4 regions of the Rhizobium sp. WYCCWR 11152 genome follow, and region 3 is predicted to be linked to each of the others. Evidence: riboswitches for the same ligand, from Rfam matches in the RefSeq annotation. Region 3 holds a riboswitch; each other region holds the start of a gene.
The links. Region 3 has a riboswitch for cobalamin ahead of bluB (5,6-dimethylbenzimidazole synthase). Riboswitches for the same ligand answer to the same signal wherever they lie in the genome.
Positions count from the first base shown of each region.

Region 1: another riboswitch for cobalamin. It lies ahead of G9X67_RS04980 (ABC transporter substrate-binding protein); the one in region 3 lies ahead of bluB (5,6-dimethylbenzimidazole synthase).
Region 2: another riboswitch for cobalamin. It lies ahead of cobU (bifunctional adenosylcobinamide kinase/adenosylcobinamide-phosphate guanylyltransferase); the one in region 3 lies ahead of bluB (5,6-dimethylbenzimidazole synthase).
Region 4: another riboswitch for cobalamin. It lies ahead of fdhA (formaldehyde dehydrogenase, glutathione-independent); the one in region 3 lies ahead of bluB (5,6-dimethylbenzimidazole synthase).

Region 1 is NZ_JABFCP010000004.1:61,843-66,726, forward strand. Features, by position in the region: gene G9X67_RS04965 (HIT family protein) at 1-170, shown strand, start outside; gene G9X67_RS04970 (ABC transporter ATP-binding protein) at 357-1,121, opposite strand; gene G9X67_RS04975 (iron ABC transporter permease) at 1,118-2,158, opposite strand; gene G9X67_RS04980 (ABC transporter substrate-binding protein) at 2,155-3,171, opposite strand; cobalamin riboswitch at 3,348-3,604, opposite strand; gene G9X67_RS04985 (TetR/AcrR family transcriptional regulator) at 3,816-4,382, shown strand; gene G9X67_RS04990 (hypothetical protein) at 4,379-4,884, shown strand, end outside.
Region 2 is NZ_JABFCP010000008.1:127,279-132,162, reverse strand. Features, by position in the region: gene cobN (cobaltochelatase subunit CobN) at 1-2,001, opposite strand, end outside; gene cobW (cobalamin biosynthesis protein CobW) at 2,006-3,055, opposite strand; gene cobU (bifunctional adenosylcobinamide kinase/adenosylcobinamide-phosphate guanylyltransferase) at 3,060-3,569, opposite strand; cobalamin riboswitch at 3,946-4,343, opposite strand; gene G9X67_RS10475 (chloride channel protein) at 4,604-4,884, shown strand, end outside.
Region 3 is NZ_JABFCP010000008.1:284,030-288,913, reverse strand. Features, by position in the region: gene bluB (5,6-dimethylbenzimidazole synthase) at 155-841, opposite strand; cobalamin riboswitch at 883-1,071, opposite strand; gene G9X67_RS11260 (MFS transporter) at 1,560-2,963, shown strand; gene G9X67_RS11255 (HAMP domain-containing methyl-accepting chemotaxis protein) at 3,231-4,884, shown strand, end outside.
Region 4 is NZ_JABFCP010000012.1:230,055-234,938, reverse strand. Features, by position in the region: gene fdhA (formaldehyde dehydrogenase, glutathione-independent) at 1-1,125, opposite strand, end outside; cobalamin riboswitch at 1,347-1,550, opposite strand; gene G9X67_RS35445 (EamA family transporter) at 1,713-2,618, opposite strand; gene G9X67_RS26535 (LysR substrate-binding domain-containing protein) at 2,731-3,606, shown strand; gene G9X67_RS26530 (GlxA family transcriptional regulator) at 3,581-4,579, opposite strand; gene G9X67_RS26525 (3-keto-5-aminohexanoate cleavage protein) at 4,680-4,884, shown strand, end outside.

The sequences.
Region 1 (4,884 bases), on a different contig from region 3:
TTGAGAATTTTGCAGAGGGACCGGGGGAAACCGCAACGGATGGCGCAGAACTGACACTGTTTGTCTGGCGAGAGTTCTGTGAACGCGCAGAGCCGCCGCCGATCAGAGGGCCTTCGATCTCAGAGGCTATTAAGTTGCTGCGGGAAGCAATGCGGTTTCCGCCGCTTTAGATCTTTGTACTCATGCATGTCGCCGGAAAATGCCCAGCGGTTTTGGCAGGACGGCATGCATGAAGAGACAGCGCCGGCCTTGTGACCGCTGGCGATCCTGTGGCCGAAAGCGAGGTCGAAGGTCTCCGACCGTCTCGACCAACAATCCCGGATCCCCTCCTTGAGATCGAAATTCCCGGCCATCCGTCAATCCATGACGTATTGGATATGATGCCGGCCATGCACGGCCGATTTCTGGACATGGGCGCGAACGCCGAAGACCCGGCCGATCATATCCTCGGTCAGCACCTCCTCCGGCGCGCCGGAGGCGACGATCTCGCCTTTCTGAAGCACCGCCAGCCTGTCGCAGAACATCGCCGCCAGATTGAGGTCGTGCAGCGCGACGATGCAGGTGATGCCGAGCTTCGAAATCAGCGAGAGAATGTCGAGCTGATGCTGGATATCGAGATGGTTGGTCGGCTCGTCGAGCAGCAGTTCGCTCGGCGCCTGCGCCAGCGATCTGGCAATATGGACGCGCTGGCGCTCGCCGCCCGACAGCGTCTGCCAGAGCTGGCCCGCCCTCTCCTGCATACCCACCCGCGACAGGGCCTCGTCGACGGCGGCGTCGTCTCCGGCACCCCAGGACGACAACAGCCCGCGATGCGGCGTGCGGCCGAGCCGCACCACGTCGCGCACGGTCAATTGCGTATCGGTCGTCGACTGCTGCTCGACGAAGGCGACGCGACGCGCAAGGGCTGCGCGCGGCAGCGAGGAAATGTCGTCGTCACCCAGCCGGATGATGCCGCTGCGAACCCTGCGCAGCCGGCAGATCAATCTGAGAAGGCTCGACTTGCCGGAACCGTTCGGCCCGAGCAGACCGAGCACCTTGCCCTTTTCCACCGTCAGGCTGACGCCGTTGACGATGACGATATTACCGGCGGCAAAGCTCACCTCGTCGATGCTGATGCTCATGCCTTCCCCCGCACACGATAGAGGATGACGGCGAAGGCCGGTGCGCCGAAGAGCGCGGTGACGACCCCGATCGGCAGGATCTGCTGCGGGATGATGATGCGCGAAATAATATCGGCGCCGACCATGTAGATCGCGCCGCCGAGCGCCGTTGCCGGCAGCAGCCGCCTATGCGCCGGCCCGACGAGGAAGCGGGCGGCATGGGGGATGACGAGGCCGACGAAGCCGATCGAACCCACCATGCTGACGACGCTTGCCGTCATCGCCGCCGTCATGGCGAACAGCACGATCTGGACGCGGCGTACGGCAATGCCGAGCGAGGCGGCGGCATCCGTGCCGAAGGCGAAGGCGTCGAGCGCCCGCACATGGGCCATGCAGATGACGAAGCCGGCAAGCGCGATTGGCACCGACAGATAGACATCGGGCCAGCGCACGCCGCTGAGCGAACCCAGCAGCCAGAACAGGATGCCGCGCGCCTGCTCGGCATTCGCCGATGTCGTCACGATGTAGGAGGTTAGTGCATTGAAGAGCTGCGAACCGGCGACGCCGCACAGGATGATGCGCTCACCGGTTCCCCCCGCACCCGTCGCCAGGATGCCGACCAGCAAAAAGGCAATGACCGCACCGATGAAGGCGCCGCTCGACAGGCCGAGAACACCGTAGCCGAAACCGAGGATCATCACGCAGACGGCCCCCGTCGAGGCACCGGCGGAGATGCCGAGCACGTAGGGTTCGGCCAGCGGATTGCGCAGCAGCGCCTGCAGGATCGCGCCCGAAAGCGAGAGCGACGCGCCGGCGCTGGCCGCGACGAGCGCGCGGCTCAGACGATAATCCCAGACGATGCCCTGGTGGATGCGGCTGAGCTCGAAATCCGTTCCGAACAGACGGTTCGAAATCGCCTCCGCCGTCGTCGCAAGCGGGATCGCGATCTCGCCGATCGAAACGGCAAGACTGACCATCAGCCCGAGCAGGAGAAGTGCCGCCGTGGTGAGCGCGGCAAGCGCCCACCATCCCTGTTGCCTGACCGACACTGCCTTCACTGCGCCAGGCCGAAGGACTTGATGCCGTTCGCCAATGTCTCGATACCGTCGATCGTGCGGATCGTCGGGTTCATCGACTGCGCGTCCATCATCACGAAGTGCTTGTTTTTGACCGCGTCCAGCTCCTTGGTCACAGGATCGTTCTCGAGGAAATCGACCTTGACCTTGGGATCGTCAGCGGCGTAACGGCGGCGGTCCATGGTCGCGAGCACGATGACGGCAGGGTTAGCCTGGGCGATGGTTTCCCAACCGACCAGCGGCCATTCCTCTTCCGTGGTGACGACGTTCTTCGCACCGATCGTCTTCAGAATATAGGCGGGCGCGCTGTTCTTGCCGGCGATGAAGGCGTCGCCATTGACCTCCTTGCTGGAGAACCAGAAGACGACGGGCAGGTTCTTGCCCGACGCGCCTGATATCGAGGCGACGGCATCCGACTCGCGCTTCTTCAGCTTGGAAATCAGCGCATCGCCGCGCTCCTTGACGTCGAAGATCTCCGAGAGCTCGGCGATTTCCCGGTAGATCAGGTCCATCGTGAACAGCTCCTTGCGCACGCCGTCGCCGCCATCAGTGTTGACCTTGGCGACGCAATCGGCCGGCGCGAGATAGGTATTGATCCCGAGATCCTTGAATTGCTCCCGCTTGCCGACCGAGCCCTGCGCGCCGACATGCCATTCGAACTCGGCCGTCACCAGGTCGGGCTCCTGCCCGACGACGGATTCGAAGCTCGGGTCGTTGTCGGCAAGCCGCTTTATCTTGCTGTTGGCCTCGGCATATTGCGGCAGGACGGGACCGACCCAGACGGCCGTTCCGGCGATCTTGTCGGCAAGGCCGAGCGAGAAGAGCACTTCGGTCATGCCCTGACCGATCGAAACGACTTTGGATGGCGCCTTTTCGAAGGTCACCTGCTGGCCGCAATTGGTGATGGTCAAGGGATATCGGGTCGCGGCAAGGCTTGGTGCCGCAAAGCCGGCGAGCCCGAAGGCAAATGTCATGGTGGCGAGAATCTGGCGCATGGAAAACCTCGATGAAGGGAAAATCACGGCCGTTCCGCGCATATGCGCGGACCGAAAGCACGCTTAGGCGTGCACTAGCCGCAGGAGGCCCAATCGAGACGGATGCATGCCGGAATTCGGCGAAGGTTCAGCAGGTCAATCATATCTGTTCCTTGTCCGGGCATCCCCGCCCGGTTGATTGGATCGTGATTGACGGCAGGTCTCCTGGCTTGCGGATATCCGTCGTTTCATCCTCCTTCCCGCGATATCTCGCAGTGGCAGGGCCATGAGCCCTTCAGAGATGGCCAGTCGCTGGCCACTCCTGAGATGATCGACAATCCGCTTACAGTTGCGGGGGCAGCCACGGTCTCGGTCCCTACTGGGTCATCCTCACCGTGTTCCCTATTAATCCCCTTGGAGTCATCTTCAGGGAACCGTCGCCCCAGTTACGTCGCCGGCCCGCCCGGCGTCAATAACTATTCCCGCGTGTCATGCCGCCTCACCGACAAATGCGCTTCATGCCGTCTCACCGCGCAAACCGCCGGTTGCCAGAAGACGTTTGACAGCAATGCTGCCATTATGGCATTAATACTGCCATGAATAAAGTGACACCGCCTCGACCCACGGCCCGCGAAGAGTTGGCGACCATCACGCAGGACCGCATCATGGAAGGTCTTGCCGCCCTGTTGCGCGCCGGTAGCGACGAGGTCACCTTCGATCTCGTCGCCCGCCAGTCCGGCGTGCCGCAGCGCACGCTTTATCGCTATTTCGCCAACAAGGAGACACTGCTCGCCGCGTTCTGGCACTGGGTGAATGCGCTGATCGCCGTGCCGGCGCTGCCGGCTTCGCCTGAGCAAGTAGTGGCGCATATTCCCGAGCTCTTTTCTGCCTTCGACCGCGACGAGCCGCTGGTGAGAGCGATGCTGCACAATCCTCATGGTCGCGCGGTGAGGCTCGCCCATGCCGAGGCGCGGCGCGAGAAGTTTTCGATCGCGCTGCGCGATGTCACCGGGACGATTCCCGCAGAAGATGCCCGGCATCTGCTCGCCGCTGTGACAGCGCTCTGCTCTGCTTCGGGATGGGAGAGCATGAAAGATAACTGGAGCCTGTCGGGCGCTGAAGCCGCGAAGGCCGCGCAATGGGCCGTGCAGGCCCTGATCGACGATGCACGCCGGCGTTCCCGCGGGACCGAGGCCCGCCAGCCGGCAACAATGGAAGGAGACGCGCGATGATTCATCACATGTCGTTCGGCGTGCGCGATCCCGGTCGCGTCGCCCGGGTGCTGGCGGAGCTCATGGAGGCGACCGCGCTGCGGGCGCCGACCCCGCCCTTTCCCCATGACGCCTGGCTCGTCGTATCGGGCGATACGCAAGGCTCCTTCCTCAAAATCCTGCCCGCAACCGCGGTCTTCGATCCGGACGCACCGCTCGGCATCCGCCAGCGCCCGGCGACCTTCGAGCCGGTCACCGCCCACGTGCTGGTCAGCGCCGCGGTAGACGCCGCGTCGATCGAGACTGCCGCCGCCCGCGAAGGCTGGTGCGCCGAGCAGGTGGAAACCGGCCTCTTCCGGATCGTCAAACTCTGGGTCGAGGACAACGTCCTGGTCGAATTCCTGGCAAAGGGTGAAGCCGATCGTTACATCGAAGCCTTCGGCCCCGCGGGCCTTCCCTCCCTCGACGGCAAATTGCGGGACCTCGAGGCAAAGCTTGGCGATGCCCTCGCGCAGAAGCTGCC
Region 2 (4,884 bases), 160 kb from region 3:
ATGCGGCAGCGGCCCGAGGATCGCCTCGGGATAGCAGCTTTCCGACAGCGCCAGCGCCTTGCCCGGCAGCCATTCGAGATTGCCGTGTTTGCCCATATGGATGACGGCATGGGCGCCGAACGCGCGGCGCAGGAAAGCGTAGAAGGCGAGATAACCGTGCGGCGGCACGAGATCCGGCGAATGATAGCTCTCTTTCGGGTCGATATTGTAGCCGCGCGCCGGCTGGATGCCGACGAGCACATCGCCGAAACGGGCGAAAGGCAGGGCGAAGACGCCTTCGCGAAAATACGGATCATCTTCGGGATCGCCCCAGCGGGCTCTCACCTCATCCTGAATCTTATTGGGAAGAGATTCCAGGAAGCCGTTGTAGCGACTCAGGGAAAGCGTCTCGCGGATGATCTTTCCGTCGGAACCGGAATTAGTCGGCCCTTCCATCAGATGCCATATCAGCGCGTCGCCGTCGGCCGGAATCTCGGCGGCCGGATACCCCGCCGCCCGCATAGCCTTCAGCACCTCGATGGTCCCGGCCGGCGTATCGAGTCCAACGCCGTTACCGAGCCGACCGTCGCGGTTTGGATAATTCGCCATGACGAGCGCAATGCGCCGGTCACCGGCTGATGTCTTCCGCAGCCGCGCCCAGTTGGCGGCGAGCTCCGCCGTGTAGCGCACCCGGCCAGCATCCGGTTCGCTGGCGACAATATTCGTCTCGACGGCAGCATCGTAGCGCGCCGCCGTCTTGAAGGAAATCGCCCGCGACAGCACCCGGCCATCGACTTCAGGCAGCGCCACGTTCATACCGAGATCGCGCGCCGACAGGCCTTGCGAGGAAGCCGCCCATGCCTCCCTCGACGAGGCCGACAGGATCGCCTGCAACACGACTGCCTCGTTCGCTTCCAACACCGTCGGCTGCCGGTCCGCACCCGGTGCGGAGACGGCAAAGCCGGTCGTGTTGATGACGACATCGGGTTTCAGCACCGAAAACACGCTTTCGAGAATGCCTGTGGAGATGGGATCCTTGAGACTATAGGCAAAGACCGGCAGCGGGCGCAGGCCGAGTGTCGTCAGCGCTCCGATGAGAGCTTCTATCGGCCCCGTCTCGCCGCTCTGCACCAAGGCGCGGTAGAAGCTGATGGCGACGATGGGGGAAGATGTGGGTTCGAATCCCATCTTCTCTGCCGAGTTTGAGATACCCCCCTCTGTCCTGCCGGACATCTCCCCCACGGGGGGGGAGATCGAGGATGAGAGGTCTCGTTCCATATCCTCGGCAGAAGGTGCCGCGTCTTCAAGCGTTTCTTTTGTGGGAAGCCCAAGCGACTTGCCGATCTCCCCCCTTGTGGGGGAGATGTCCGGCAGGACAGAGGGGGGTGTCCCTAGCTCAACCGACAAACGGACAGCCACACGCGAAGACACCACGGCAGCAGAAACCAGCCGCCACTCCTCAACCCCGATCAGTCCACGCCCCGGCCACCAGATACCGGCTTTCATCAAAGGTGCCGCCGGTGCCGGCTTCTCCGTGCCCGACAGCATCGCCCCGGCATAATCGAGAAAGGCCCGCGCATTGGCATCGCCGCCCTCGATCAGATAGGCCCAGAGCGCGTTGAGATCGTCGAGATCGATATTGGAGAAAGGAACCAGCCCGGCATCCGGCCTGGCATCGCCCGGCAGCACCGCAATCAGTGCCCCGGCGCGGGACGCTGCCGCATGCAGCGCTTCCAGCGCATAATGGAAATAGCTGGCGCCGCCGAGCGCCCGCACGACAATCAACTTGGCATGCCGCGCGGTGCGCTCGACATAGGTGTCGATAGACATCGGATGCTTCAGGCTCATCAGGCTGGCGAGCCGCAGCGAATGCGCCGCCCCACGGTCGCGATGGGCGGCGGCGATCGCGGCAAGCTCGCTGTCGGCCGCCGACAGGAACAGGATGTCGCCCGGCGTCTGCCCGAGGTCGATTGCCTCCTCGCCGTCGCTGATCGTTCCCTGTTGAGCCAGAAGCAGATGCATCGGGTTACGCCAGCGCTTCGATCGCCGCCCTCACCGCGTCCTGATCCATTTCGTGCAGGCCGATGACGACAAGGCGCGTGGCGCGCTTTTCGCTCGCGCCCCAGGCGCGGTCGAAATAATGGTCGATGCGGCTGCCGACGGCCTGGATCTGGAGGCGCATCGGCTTGCCCGAGACATCGACGAAACCCTTGAGGCGCAGCACGTCATGGGCGACAATGATGCCCTTAAGCGCTTCGACGAAGCCAGCGGGATCGGCAATGGGTCCGAGCTCGACGACGAAGCTGTCGAATTCATCATGGTCATGCGGCGCACCGTCCTCATGCTCCAGCTCGTGATGCGACTTGCGATTGGCGACATCGTCCTCCGTGCCGATGCCGAGGCCGAGCAGGATGCCGGCCGACACCTCGCCGTTCTTCGCTTCGATCATCACGGGCTTGCGCACCGTGCGGGAGGCGACCTCGTCGCGCACCCTGATAAGGCCGGCAGCGTCGATCAGGTCTGTCTTGTTGAGCACGATGAGATCGGCGCAGGTAAGCTGGTCCTCGAACAGCTCCTCGATCGGGCTTTCGTGATCGAGCGACTCGTCCTCGGCGCGGCGCGCATCGACAGCATCATGGTCATCGGCAAAACGCCCTGCGGCAACGGCGGCGCTATCCACCACCGTGATGACGCCGTCGACAGTCACCTGCGTGCGGATATCAGGCCAGTTGAAGGCGGCGACCAGCGGCTGCGGCAGAGCAAGGCCCGAGGTCTCGATGACGATATGGTCGGGACGCTGTTCGCGCTCGAGCAGCTTCGTCATCGTCGGGATGAAGTCATCGGCGACGGTGCAGCAGATGCAGCCATTGGTGAGCTCGATGATGTCATCCTCGGTGCAATTTTCCGCACCGCAGCCCTTAAGCACGTCGCCGTCGACGCCGAGATCGCCGAATTCGTTGATGATCAACGCAATCTTCTTGCCGCCGGCATTGGTGAGCAGATTGCGGATCATCGTCGTTTTGCCGGCGCCGAGGAAGCCGGTGATGACGGTTGCGGGAATCTTCTGCTGGTTCATAGACTTAACCCTTCATTTTCAGCGGCAGGCCTGCCGCGATGAAATAAACTTCGGCGGCCTTCGCCGCGATCGATTGGTGCAGCCGGCCGGCATGATCGCGAAAATCCCGCGCCATGCGATTGTCCGGCACGATGCCGAGACCGACCTCGTTGGAAACGAAAACAAGCCACGCCTTCGCGGCGGGCAGGAAATCGGCAAGGGCTGCAAATTCCGCCGCCATATTCCGCTCCTCCATCATCAGATTGGTGACCCAGAGCGTCAGGCAATCGACCAGCACGATGCCCCCTTCGCCGTCTATGGCGGCGAGTTTACCGACGAGATCGAGCGGCTCTTCATGCGTTGTCCAGGACGGACCCCGATCGGCCTTGTGTTGGGTGATGCGCGCCTGCATCTCCTCGTCCCATGCCCGGCCGGTCGCGACATAGTGACGGTCGAGGCCGGTCGCTGTGACGAGGGATTCGGCGAAACGGGATTTGCCGGAACGTGCGCCGCCGAGGATGAAGGTGGCGGTCATACTCAAAAGCCCCTCAGGGAGAGTGCGTAGCCGTGGCTTGTTCCGAGTGCACCTTTCTCGGCTACTGAGAGTGTGACACCCCCCTCTGTCCTGCCGGACATCTCCCCCACAAGGGGGGAGATTGAATCGCCGAGAGCTTTTCTCCAAACAATTGATGTAACACGACGGTCGTGCGGCTTGCCGACCTCCCTCCTTGTGGGGGAGATGTCCGGCAGGACAGAGGGGGGTACCCAGCATTCGACATAAGCGGCCGAAAACACTCCTCTTGCAGCGCTGCTTGGAGGCGTGGCATGCGCCGCACCAGGCCGCGCCGAATTCAATCGTTCAGCCAAGACAACCTCCGTGCTGGCAACGGGCATATTGCCCAGGTGTGGGCTTCTCGCCCGGCACGCATGGCAGGTCTCCTGGCTCGCGGTTATCGGCCGCGATCGGGGCAGACCGGAAACCGGTCGCCCTGATCGTGCCAGCGGATCATCCTCGCCTTCCCGGCTGCATCAGTGAAAAGGTGGACGATTCGTAGACTTGAGAGGCGTCCGACCCCGGTTGATCACCATGCATATCCAGTGGCTTTTCCGGCATGTCACCCATCCCGCCCGCTTGCATTATTGCAAGCCGCCGGCCGGAAGGGCCTGATGCCGGATGGAAGACCCTGACCGCTCTACAGTCGCGGGGTCGGCTGTGATGAAGGCGCCCGGCTTGGGTCCGCCCCGTCACATTCCCTTTTCATCCGGAAGGGCGCAACACCGATCCGGAACCATCCGTTATGTCAGGATGGTCAGTCGACCATCCGTTATCGGGATGGTTAGGCAAGCGCAGGGATGAAGTCAACCGGCCTTGGCGGCCGCCCGATCGCCAGCCACGCGACGCACTTACCCAAGCACGACTTACTCTACCTTAAATATCGTCATTTATCAGAGGCTTACGTCATAAAAAATTTATTCCATCCGCCGGCTTTTCGCCGCAATTGCGTCGCAAGCGGACTGCGCGACCATCTCCGCCCTTGACCGGGCCTCTCCCCGCCTAGTTGTCTAGCCATGCTTATGAAATTGGATCGGCGCCGTTTCCGCGCGCTGCGTGTTTTCTTCGATCCGGGACGCCTGCGGGCGCTGGCCCGCCGTAGCGAGGTCGGCCTGTCGCTTGCGGGCGCCGTCGTCGGCGTCATCTCCGGTCTCGCCGTCACCGGCATGAGCTACGTCTCCAACGAGCTGCATCAGCTGGTCTTCGGCATCGCCGACAGCGAAAGGTTGAGCTCGTCCGAGATCGAAAACAAGCTGCTGCTGCTCACCGCCCCCGTCATCGGCGGCGCCCTGCTCGG
Region 3 (4,884 bases):
GTAACGGATGCAGACAAAGATTTCCGCTTCGGGCATACCCGGTCTTCCAAGATATCTCGGCCTCGCACCGCGTCGGCGATACCGACATCGGTTTGCTCACCTTGACCGTCAATGGCGTGACTATGCGATTGAGGCCATGCTCCACCGCACTGCTCTAGGTGTTCAGTCCCCATCCATCATGAAAGACGAGTTCCTCGAGCGGTAGCCGCTGCCGCCAGCCTTTGACGGAGAGTTCCGGCTCGTCATAGAGCCGGTCGACGAAACCGGCACAGAGCCAGGCGACCACTTCGATATGCTCGGGTATGCCGAGAATGGTTTTCAGGTCGCCTTCACGAAAAATGCTGACCCAGCCGATGCCGACCCCTTCCGCCCGTGCCGCAAGCCAGAGATTCTGGATGGCGCAGACGGTCGAGTATGAATCCATCTTCGGATTGTGGGTGCGCCCCAGCACCACGCTGCCGCTGCGGGTAGGATCGCAGGTCACGCATATGCCGAGCGGCGCCTCGACGATGCCTTCGAGCTTGAGCGATCGGTAGGCCTGCCGCCGCTCGCCTTCGAACATCAGCGCCGCCTCCTCGTTGGCCCTCGCAAACGCGTCCTGGATGCGCGTCCGGACAGCGGCACTTTTCACCAGAATGAAATTCCACGGCTGCATGAAGCCGACGGATGGTGCGTGGTGAGCGGCCGTCAGCAGCCGCTGCACAACATCATCAGGCAAGGGATCGGGCAGGAACTGGCTGCGAACGTCGCGCCGCGTCATGATCGCGTGATAGACGGCCTCGCGTTCGGCCAAGGAAAAACCGGACGCCGCCGAAAGGGCATCCTCATCAAAGGGTCGCATCGTCAAATCCCCAACAACGCGACCGCCCCGCTGTCCGCGCGGATCGGTCTATCTTGCCAGGCCGGTCTTCTGACTCGGCGTCATCCGTCTGCCGCAGCCTTCCCGGCAAAAGGCCAGTGGCATGATGAAGCGGCAAGCGTCGGCCTTACAGCGTTGGGCACGTTCCGGTCTTGCACCGGATTCCCGATTCTCCCGCCTTATCGGCGGGCACCTGACGACGCATCTATTTCAGGAAAGCGCGGCGGCGGCAAGCTGGGCCCGATGTCGCAGTCAAGCCGGAGGCCGCGCGGTGCCGCCTGTCCCTCTCTTCCGCCGGCAAAAGGGAGCGCTGCGGTGCCACGAATCTCTTCTCCCCAGCGGGGAAAAGGTGCCGGCAGGCGGTTGAGGGGGTGAGCGGCAAAGCCGCGAATGCGCTGAGCGTAAGCGAAGGGCAATGATGAAGGGCAGCCGTGCAGCCCCCTCATCCGACCCTTCGGGCCACCTTCTCCCCGCTGGGGAGAAGAGAGCGCAAGCCGCAGCCTCAGTTCCTACATCAAACCCTTGGGAGGACAAAAGGAAACAAGACGTACGATCCCGTTTCGTCATCCACCCGCGTCGGTTTGAAGCGGCTAGGCAAGCCCCTTCACCGACAGTTTCTATGGCCTTATCACCACCGAAAGCGTATGGACTGTGACAGTCCATCGCAGCATCTCGGTTGCCCGTGCCCCGCCTCACACCCATGATCCTTGCGGTCGCCCTGTTCATGGAACAGATGGATTCGACCGTGATCGCCACCAGCCTGCCGGCAATCGCCGCCGATATCGGCACCTCGCCGATCGCGCTGAAGCTCGCCGTCACCAGCTATCTCGTGGCGCTGGCGATCTTCATCCCGATCAGCGGCTGGATGTCCGATCGGTTCGGTGCGCGCAACATCTTCCGCATGGCGATCTTTGTTTTCATGATCGGCTCGATCGCCTGCGCCTTTTCCAACTCGATCACGGCCTTCGTCGTCTCGCGCCTGATCCAGGGCGCCGGCGGCTCGATGATGACGCCGGTCAGCCGCCTGCTGCTGGTCCGGGGAACGCCGCGCCACGAACTCGTCGATGCCATGGCCTGGCTTACCATTCCCGCTTTGATTGGCCCGATCATGGGGCCGCCGATCGGCGGTTTCCTCACCACCTATCTCACCTGGCATTGGATCTTCTGGATCAACGTCCCGATCGGCGTGCTCGGCATCATCCTCGTCACGCGTTTCCTGCCGACCGTCGAGCCACGCAGTCCGCGGCCGATGGACTTCCCCGGATTCTTCCTTTGCGGCATCGGCTTCTCCGGCTTCGTTTTCGGCGTGTCGGTCATCAGCCTGCCGGCCGTGCCCGTCATCTACGGTTACGTCACGGTTGCGATCGGCATTCTTGCCGGCCTCCTCTACCTCCTGCATGCCCGCCGCGTGCCCTATCCGCTTCTCGATCCGAAGATGTTCCGTTACCCGATGTTCCGGGCGGCGATCCTCGGCGCTTCGAATTTCCGCATGGGGCTCGGCGCCCTGCCGTTCCTGATGCCATTGATGCTGCAGCTCGGCTTCGGCCTGACGCCGCTGCAATCGGGCTCGGTCACCTTCGTCAGCGCGCTCGGCTCCATGGGCTCGAAATTCGCCGCCTCGCGCACCTTCAATGCCTTCGGCTTCCGCACCGTCATATCAATCACCACTTTGCTGGCGGCGATCTTCCTCGGCATCAACGGCCTTTTCACCGCCGAAACGCCGCTGTTCCTGATCATGGCCTGCCTGCTGATCGGCGGCCTGTTCCGCTCCATGGCTTTCTCGGGCGTCAACGCCATGGCCTTCGGCGATGTCGATGACGCCGACAGCAGCCAGGCAACCGCGATCAATGCCGTTGCCCAGCGTATCTCCATGGCGATGGGTGTGGCGATCGCCGGCGGCATTCTCGAAATTTCGAGCAGCTTTCACGACGGCAGGCTGCTGGTCTCTGATTTCCATATCGCCTTCTTCAGCGTCTCGGCGATTTCGGCACTGGCCTGCATCACCTTCCTGCGCCTGCCGCATGATGCCGGCGCGGAACTGACGGCGCGCGGCCGCAAGCGCCGGCACGCCGAGCCCGAAGAGGCCGTGGCGGAAAACAGCTGATCGAGACAGATCTGCTTGGCGCGAAGGAAGCACTCCTCCTCCGATTCGCAAGGTTCGGCGCCGGCGAAAGCTACACGCGTGTGTTCCAGCATCTCATTCCACTTTATGATTTATTCACATATCAAATACACACTGCGTTTGCGCGTTTTGGGTTGCAATCCGGACATGGGCATGAGGGCTCGTGATGTGACCGTCAGCGCGGATGCCCGTATTGAGACGCCGGTCGGGAACATATCCGACTGAGCCGCAATTCTAGGCCGCCGCGGAATGTTCCAATTTTTGAAAACGATGCCTCTGACAGCCAAGCTGGCGGCGATTATCGTTGCCGTCAACCTCTGCGGCATTTCCGCTTTCGCCACCTATACGTGGATGTACGAAACCCGGGCATTGATCGATGGCGCCAAGGCGAATTGGTCCAAGGATGCGGAGCAGTTTGCCTCTCTGGCCGCGGGCGGCGTGAAATGGGGGAAGGCGAACGCCGTTCGCGAGGCTTATTCGCTCTACCGCGACGACCCCTCGCTCGATCTTGTGCAGTTTGCCGCATTCAACGCCGAACCTGCCGCCGTCGATACCTGGGCGCGCGATGGCGTCAGTGGTTTGCCGGCACCAGCCGATCTGGTGAAGAGCCTCGGCGCGAAACCGGAAAAGACGACCATCGATGACGGTAGAATATCTGCCGGCGTGGTGACGATCATCGCGCCGCTCCCGCTGGATAAGTCGGGCAAGGCCACCGGTTACATCGTCACGAACTGGTCCGTCGAAAAAATCGCTTCCGAAGTCAGGCAGAAAGTTCTCATTTCGCTGCTCACGCAGTCCGCGATCACCGCCATGGCCGTCGTTGCCTTCCTTCTCGCCATGCGCAGCCTAGTCGGCCGGCCCATCAGGGTAATCAGCGAACGAATCAGCGCGTTGCAGAAAGGCGATCTGGTCTCTCCCGTCACCTACAGGGAAAATGGCGACGAGATCGGCTTTCTGGCGCGTGCATTGGAGGTTTTCCGTCACGAGGCGATTGCGAAGGTCGAGAGAGAGCAGGCCGCTGCCGAGCAGAGTGCTTCGCTCGACGCCGAACGGGCGCGCAACGCATTGTTGACCGAAGAGGCCAGCAACACGCAACGGCTGGTCATGAACGCTCTCGCAAATGCATTGGAAGGGCTCGCCGCCGGCGACTTCTCGATACACCTGGCCGACGTCGGTCCAGAATTCGATAAATTGCGTCAGGATTTCAACAACATGGTCAATGCGGTCGCGGCCGCTCTAACAGAGATCAAGACCGCTTCCGTGGCGGTTGAAACCGGCTCCAGCGAGCTGGCGACCTCCGCGGATCAACTCGCCAGGCGGACCGAGCAACAGGCAGCAGCATTGGAACAGACCGCTGCGGCACTGGATGAGGTGACCACAACGGTCAGAACATCGTCGCAGCGAGCCGAAAATGCCGGGCAGCTGGTCGAGGAGACAAAGCGCAGCGCCCATGTCTCGGCGACCGTGGTGCGTGATGCGATCGGGGCGATGGACCGGATTCAAACCTCGTCGAGCCAGATCGGCCGCATTATCGGCGTCATCGACGAAATCGCCTTCCAGACGAACCTGCTGGCGCTGAACGCCGGTGTCGAGGCGGCGCGCGCCGGCGAGGCCGGCAAGGGTTTTGCGGTCGTTGCGCAGGAAGTGCGTGAGCTCGCCCAGCGGTCGGCAAATGCCGCCAAGGAAATCAAGAACCTGATCAACGTATCCGGCCAGGAAGTTGCCGCGGGCGTCGGGCTGGTGAACCAGACCGGCGATGCCCTGCTGAAGATCGAGGAGCAGATCAACCGCATCAGCGACAGCATCGCTTCCATCGTCCAATCCTATCGCGAACAGGCGACAGGCCTGCAGGAAATCAACAGCGCGATCAACCAGATGGATCAGACAACACAGCAGAACGCGG
Region 4 (4,884 bases), on a different contig from region 3:
GCTTTCATATCCATTGGCGGCATCGTCGAGCGGGATGACTTTGGCGTTGACGATATCGGCAATTGGCAGTCGGTCGTGGAGGATCGCCTGCATGAGCTGACGATTATATTTGATCACCGGAGTCTGGCCGGTGTGGAAGGACTGTGCCTTGGCCCATCCGAGGCCGAAACGAAGCGAAAGATTGCCGTGTTTGGCGGCGTTGTCGACGGCGCCCGGATCCTCGGTAACGTAGAGGCCGGGAATACCGATCGAACCCGCGGCACGGGTAATTTCCATCATCTGATTGAGCACGATCGCCGGCTGCTCCCCGCCCGAGTGGCCGCGTGCCTCGAAGCCGACCGCATCGATGGCGCTGTCCACTTCGTTGGTGCCGACGACCTGCGCGATCATGTCGCCAAGACGGTCGCTCTTCGACAGGTCGATCGGTTCGAAACCGACTTTCGCCGCATGCGCCAGGCGGTCCTTGTTGAAATCACCGATCATCACGACAGCAGCGCCGAGAATGCGAGCCGAAGCCGCAGCGGCAAGGCCGACCGGGCCGGCGCCAGCGACATAGACGGTCGAGCCGACCCCAACGCCTGCACGCACCGCGCCATGGAAGCCGGTGGGCAGAATGTCGGAGAGCATGGTGAGATCCCGGATCTTCGCCATTGCCTTGTCCCGATCGGGGATTTTCAGCAGGTTGAAATCTGCATAGGGAATGGTGACGTAGCGCGCCTGTCCGCCGATCCAGCCGCCCATGTCGACATAACCGTAAGCACCGCCGGCGCGGGCCGGGTTTACCGTCAGGCAGACGCCGGTATCCTGAGACTTGCAGCAGCGGCAACGGCCGCAGGCGACATTGAAAGGCACCGAGACGATATCGCCGATTTCGAGCATCTCGACATCGATGCCTTTCTCGATGATCTCGCCGGTGATTTCATGACCGAGGACCAGGCCCGGCATCGCCGTCGTTCGGCCGCGGACCATGTGCTGATCGGAGCCGCAGATATTGGTCGAGATCACCTTCAGGATGACGCCGTGTTCGATGCGGCGGCCGTCGGGCGCTTCCAGCTTCGGATCGTCGATGTCGCGGACTTCGACCTTGCCCGGCCGGAGATAAACGACGCCTCTATTTTTGCTCATGGATTCCTCCCACTTGTTTGAATGCCTCGATCTGCAACCGATGCAGTCGATGGCAACCTTCCCTCCGGCCTGCCTCCTCTGCAGTCCGGTGTCCACAACACGAGGATACCGCCGCACCGGGCGATATTCGAATTTTCAAAACGGACAGATTGGATGGAGAAGAGGAGTGAACGCCACGGCTTTCGCCTGTCGTTCCGCTCGTGATCGTCTGCCTGCAATCCGTCGATTTGCTCTGCCAAGAGCTGGTTTCCAGCTCCAGAATCTCCTTCCGATCCATCTCGATATCTTTCCGGATGTCTATCCGGCGATTTCCTTGAGGATTTCAGTTCTTCTACCGCTGCGGGGGGAGCGTCGGCGGGTCAGGCCGGCTTCCCAATGTCCATTTCGCCAGTTTGCGAGATAGCGCCTTGAACGCCACAAACAAACCATGCCTGACGGAAAACAGCGATCAAGAAAACGACATGGGTGCAACTCAAAGACGACAGTTGGCAAAGTCGCCATAGCTCGCTGCGCAGGGGGAATAATTGATCCCGCGAATACGGCGGTTTTCCGGATCGTCTGGGAAGATTGATCGCCGCCTAAAGGCTTTAGGCGCGATGCGGTCGCCGGCTGCGGCTGACGTCGATGGCCGTGTGCCAGAGCACGGCGCCGAGGATGATCGCGCCGCCGAAAAAGGTAGCGACGGGCGGTTGCTCGGCAAACAACAGCCAGACCCAGAACGGCGTGAGTATGATTTCCATCGTGCCGATCAGCGCGGCTTCAGCCGGCGGCATCCGCTTCGCCCCGGCAAGGAAGAGCACCAGCGCCAGGGAGAAATTGGTCGCGCCGAAGGCGGCAAGAACGATCCAATTGTGCAGGTCGAGCGAGCCGACCGAACCGAACGGGGCAAAGATGGCCAGCGTCAGGAAGGCGCTGACGACGGTCGGCGGCAGGCTCGGCACGCCGGGATTGATGCGCGGAATGATGATGACCAGCGCGAAGGACGCCGTCATGCCGAGCGCCAGCAGATCGCCCACGCCGGTCCCTCCGCCGATCGACGAGGCGACGATGACGGCGACGCCGAGGAGCGAGATGCCGCCGGCAATCAGCGTCCGCCTGGAGACCCTCTCCCTGAGGATGACCCAGCCGAGCATGGCCGCGATGAAGGGCGCGGTCGCATAGATCATCGTCACATTGGCGACGGTGGTCATATAGAGCGCCCCGATGAAGCATACCTGACTGAAAGTCTGGCATGCGATCATCGCAAGACCGGACGGATGGAAGACGGATCGCCATTGCTGCCGTGAAATGCCCCCTTCGAGGAAAAGGCAGGGGATCAGCAGGAACAGGCCACCGAACAACGATCGCCAGGCGATCGCCGTCCACACATCGGTCGTCAGGAGTCGCGAATAGACGCCGCTCGCGCTCCAGGCAAGTGTCGCGGCAACGATGAGAAGCACACCCTTCTCGTGCTCGCTGCCTGCGAGGCGTCTGGCCGGATTTTCAATTGTCACGCAGATATTCTCAAAGAAGGAAGTCGAACGCGGCTCATTTGTGCGTCAAGAATTGACATCAGACAAACGAATAGTAGAGATAGCTGTCATCGATTTTTTAAATGGCTGTCTCATGCACGAACCGATTGAGAGCGACCTGCTCAGAACTTTCCTGGTCGTTGCCGAGACGTCGAATTTCTCCGCAGCCGCCCAGCGCATCGGGCGGACGCAATCGGCCGTCAGCAGCCAGATCAAGAGGCTCGAAGAGACGATCGGCGAAACCCTGTTCGATCGGGGCGCCCGCGGCGTGCTGCTCACGCGCCCGGGCCTGCAACTCGTACCCTATGCCCGCCGGATCATCGATCTGTTGAGCGAGGCCGCCGCGACGATCCGCAGCAAGCCGCTGGACGGACCGGTGCGCATCGGAATTCCCGAGGAATACAGCCAGACGGTGCTGCCGGCAGCCCTTGCGGCTTTCGCTGTACGCCACCCGGCCGTCGAGGTCACCGTGTCCTGCGACTACACAGTCCGCAACCTCGCCGCCCTCGAGCGGGATGAGCTCGATCTGGCCGTCGTTTTCGACTGGAGCGATGAGACGAAAGGCGAGGTCATCTGCATTGATCCCACAGTCTGGGTCACATCGATGGTCCATCGGCTGCACGACATCGATCCCCTGCCGATTGCGACCTATCGCAACTCCACCTGGTCACGCGATTTTGCGCTCCGGTCGCTGGAGCAAATCGGCCGCAACTATCGGATCGCCTTCATCGCCGATACCGGCTCGGGGCTGAAGAATGCCGTCACCGCAGGCCTTGCCGTCACCACGCTTTCCCGCAGCAGCATTCCGCCCGGCTGCCGGGAACTCACCGCTGAAGACGGTTTCCCGCCGGTTGATTCCTCCAAAGTCGTGCTCCGCCGGAGCACTTACCGTTCCAGCGAGGCCGTTCGGGAACTTGCCGAAATGATACGGGACGCGTTCCAGCCTATGCCCGCATCTCCGATGGCGTGACGCGGCGGCGCAGGCGACGCCGGGTTTCGGACGGGCTCTCGGAAAAACTCGCCCTGTAGCTTCTCGCAAAGGCGGAGGCCGAATTGAAGCCGGTCGCCGCTGCGATGTCGGCGAAAGAGGCTGTCGTCTCGATCACCTTGCGGCGCGCCGCGTTCAGGCGCAGCGCGAGATAGTGCACATGCGGCGGCGCGCCGATGCTCTGCTGGAAGAGATCCTGCAGATGCCGGGCGCTGATGCCTACCCTGCGGGCCAGCCGCGTGAGAATCAGAGGCTGCTCGATATGCTCCTCCATCAGCCGCACCGCCTGCGCCACGCGGGGATCGTGCATGCGCAGACCAGCCGAGGCTGCGGAAAGCTGCTCATCGGCATGGAAGGAAGGCTGCTCGTAACGGAACAGCCGGCTGACCTCGAGCGCCAGCGAATAACCCTGCCGTTGCCTGATCACCTCCAGCATCAGGTCGACGGTCGGAAGCGAACCTGAGGTCGTCAGCCGCTTGCCGTCGATGACGAAACGATCCTTGACGGCCCGCACCTCAGGATAGGCCAACGCAAAATCCTCGTAGTCCTCCCAGTGGACGGTCGCCGGCAGCCCGTCGAGCAGGCTGGCTTCGGCCAGCAGCCATGTGCCGGACTCGATGCCGGCAATCACCGTGCGATAGCGGGCGGCCTGGGAGAGCTGCATCTTGAGCGCCGGCGTAGCACTTCGGCGCCAGTTGTAGCTGGCAAGCACGAACAGCGGCGTATCCTCGGTCGTCGCCTTGAAAGCGCCTTGCGCGGGCACGGCAATATTGCTGGTGGTCGGGACCGGTGCTCCGTCCGGGGTGAGCAGCCGCCAACGATAGAGCTCACTGCCGGAAATGCGATTGGCGCCGCGCAGCGGCTCGATGACCGAGGCGATCAGGATCAGGTTCGCGTCCGGTAGGACGAGAAGGTCGATATCGAGCCGTTCCGTCGATCGCTGCAGCAAGGCCATCTCCCTCGGGTTCCGATAATGTATCGATTGCTTCCGAAATTGCAACGCATTGCCATCCATCCTGTCGCGTAATGCGGACAAGACGAGGGAGAACAAAAACATGCCTCTTGCGATGAACCGCGATGTTTTCATCACCTGTGCCGTCACCGGCGCCGGCGACACGGTTTCCAGATCCAGCCACGTGCCGATCACTCCCAAGCAGATCGCCGAATCCGCCATCGACGCGGCAAAGGCCGGTGCGGCGGTCGTTCACTGCCATGTCCGCGATCCGGAAACGGGTGCCGCCAGCCGGCGCAACGATCTCT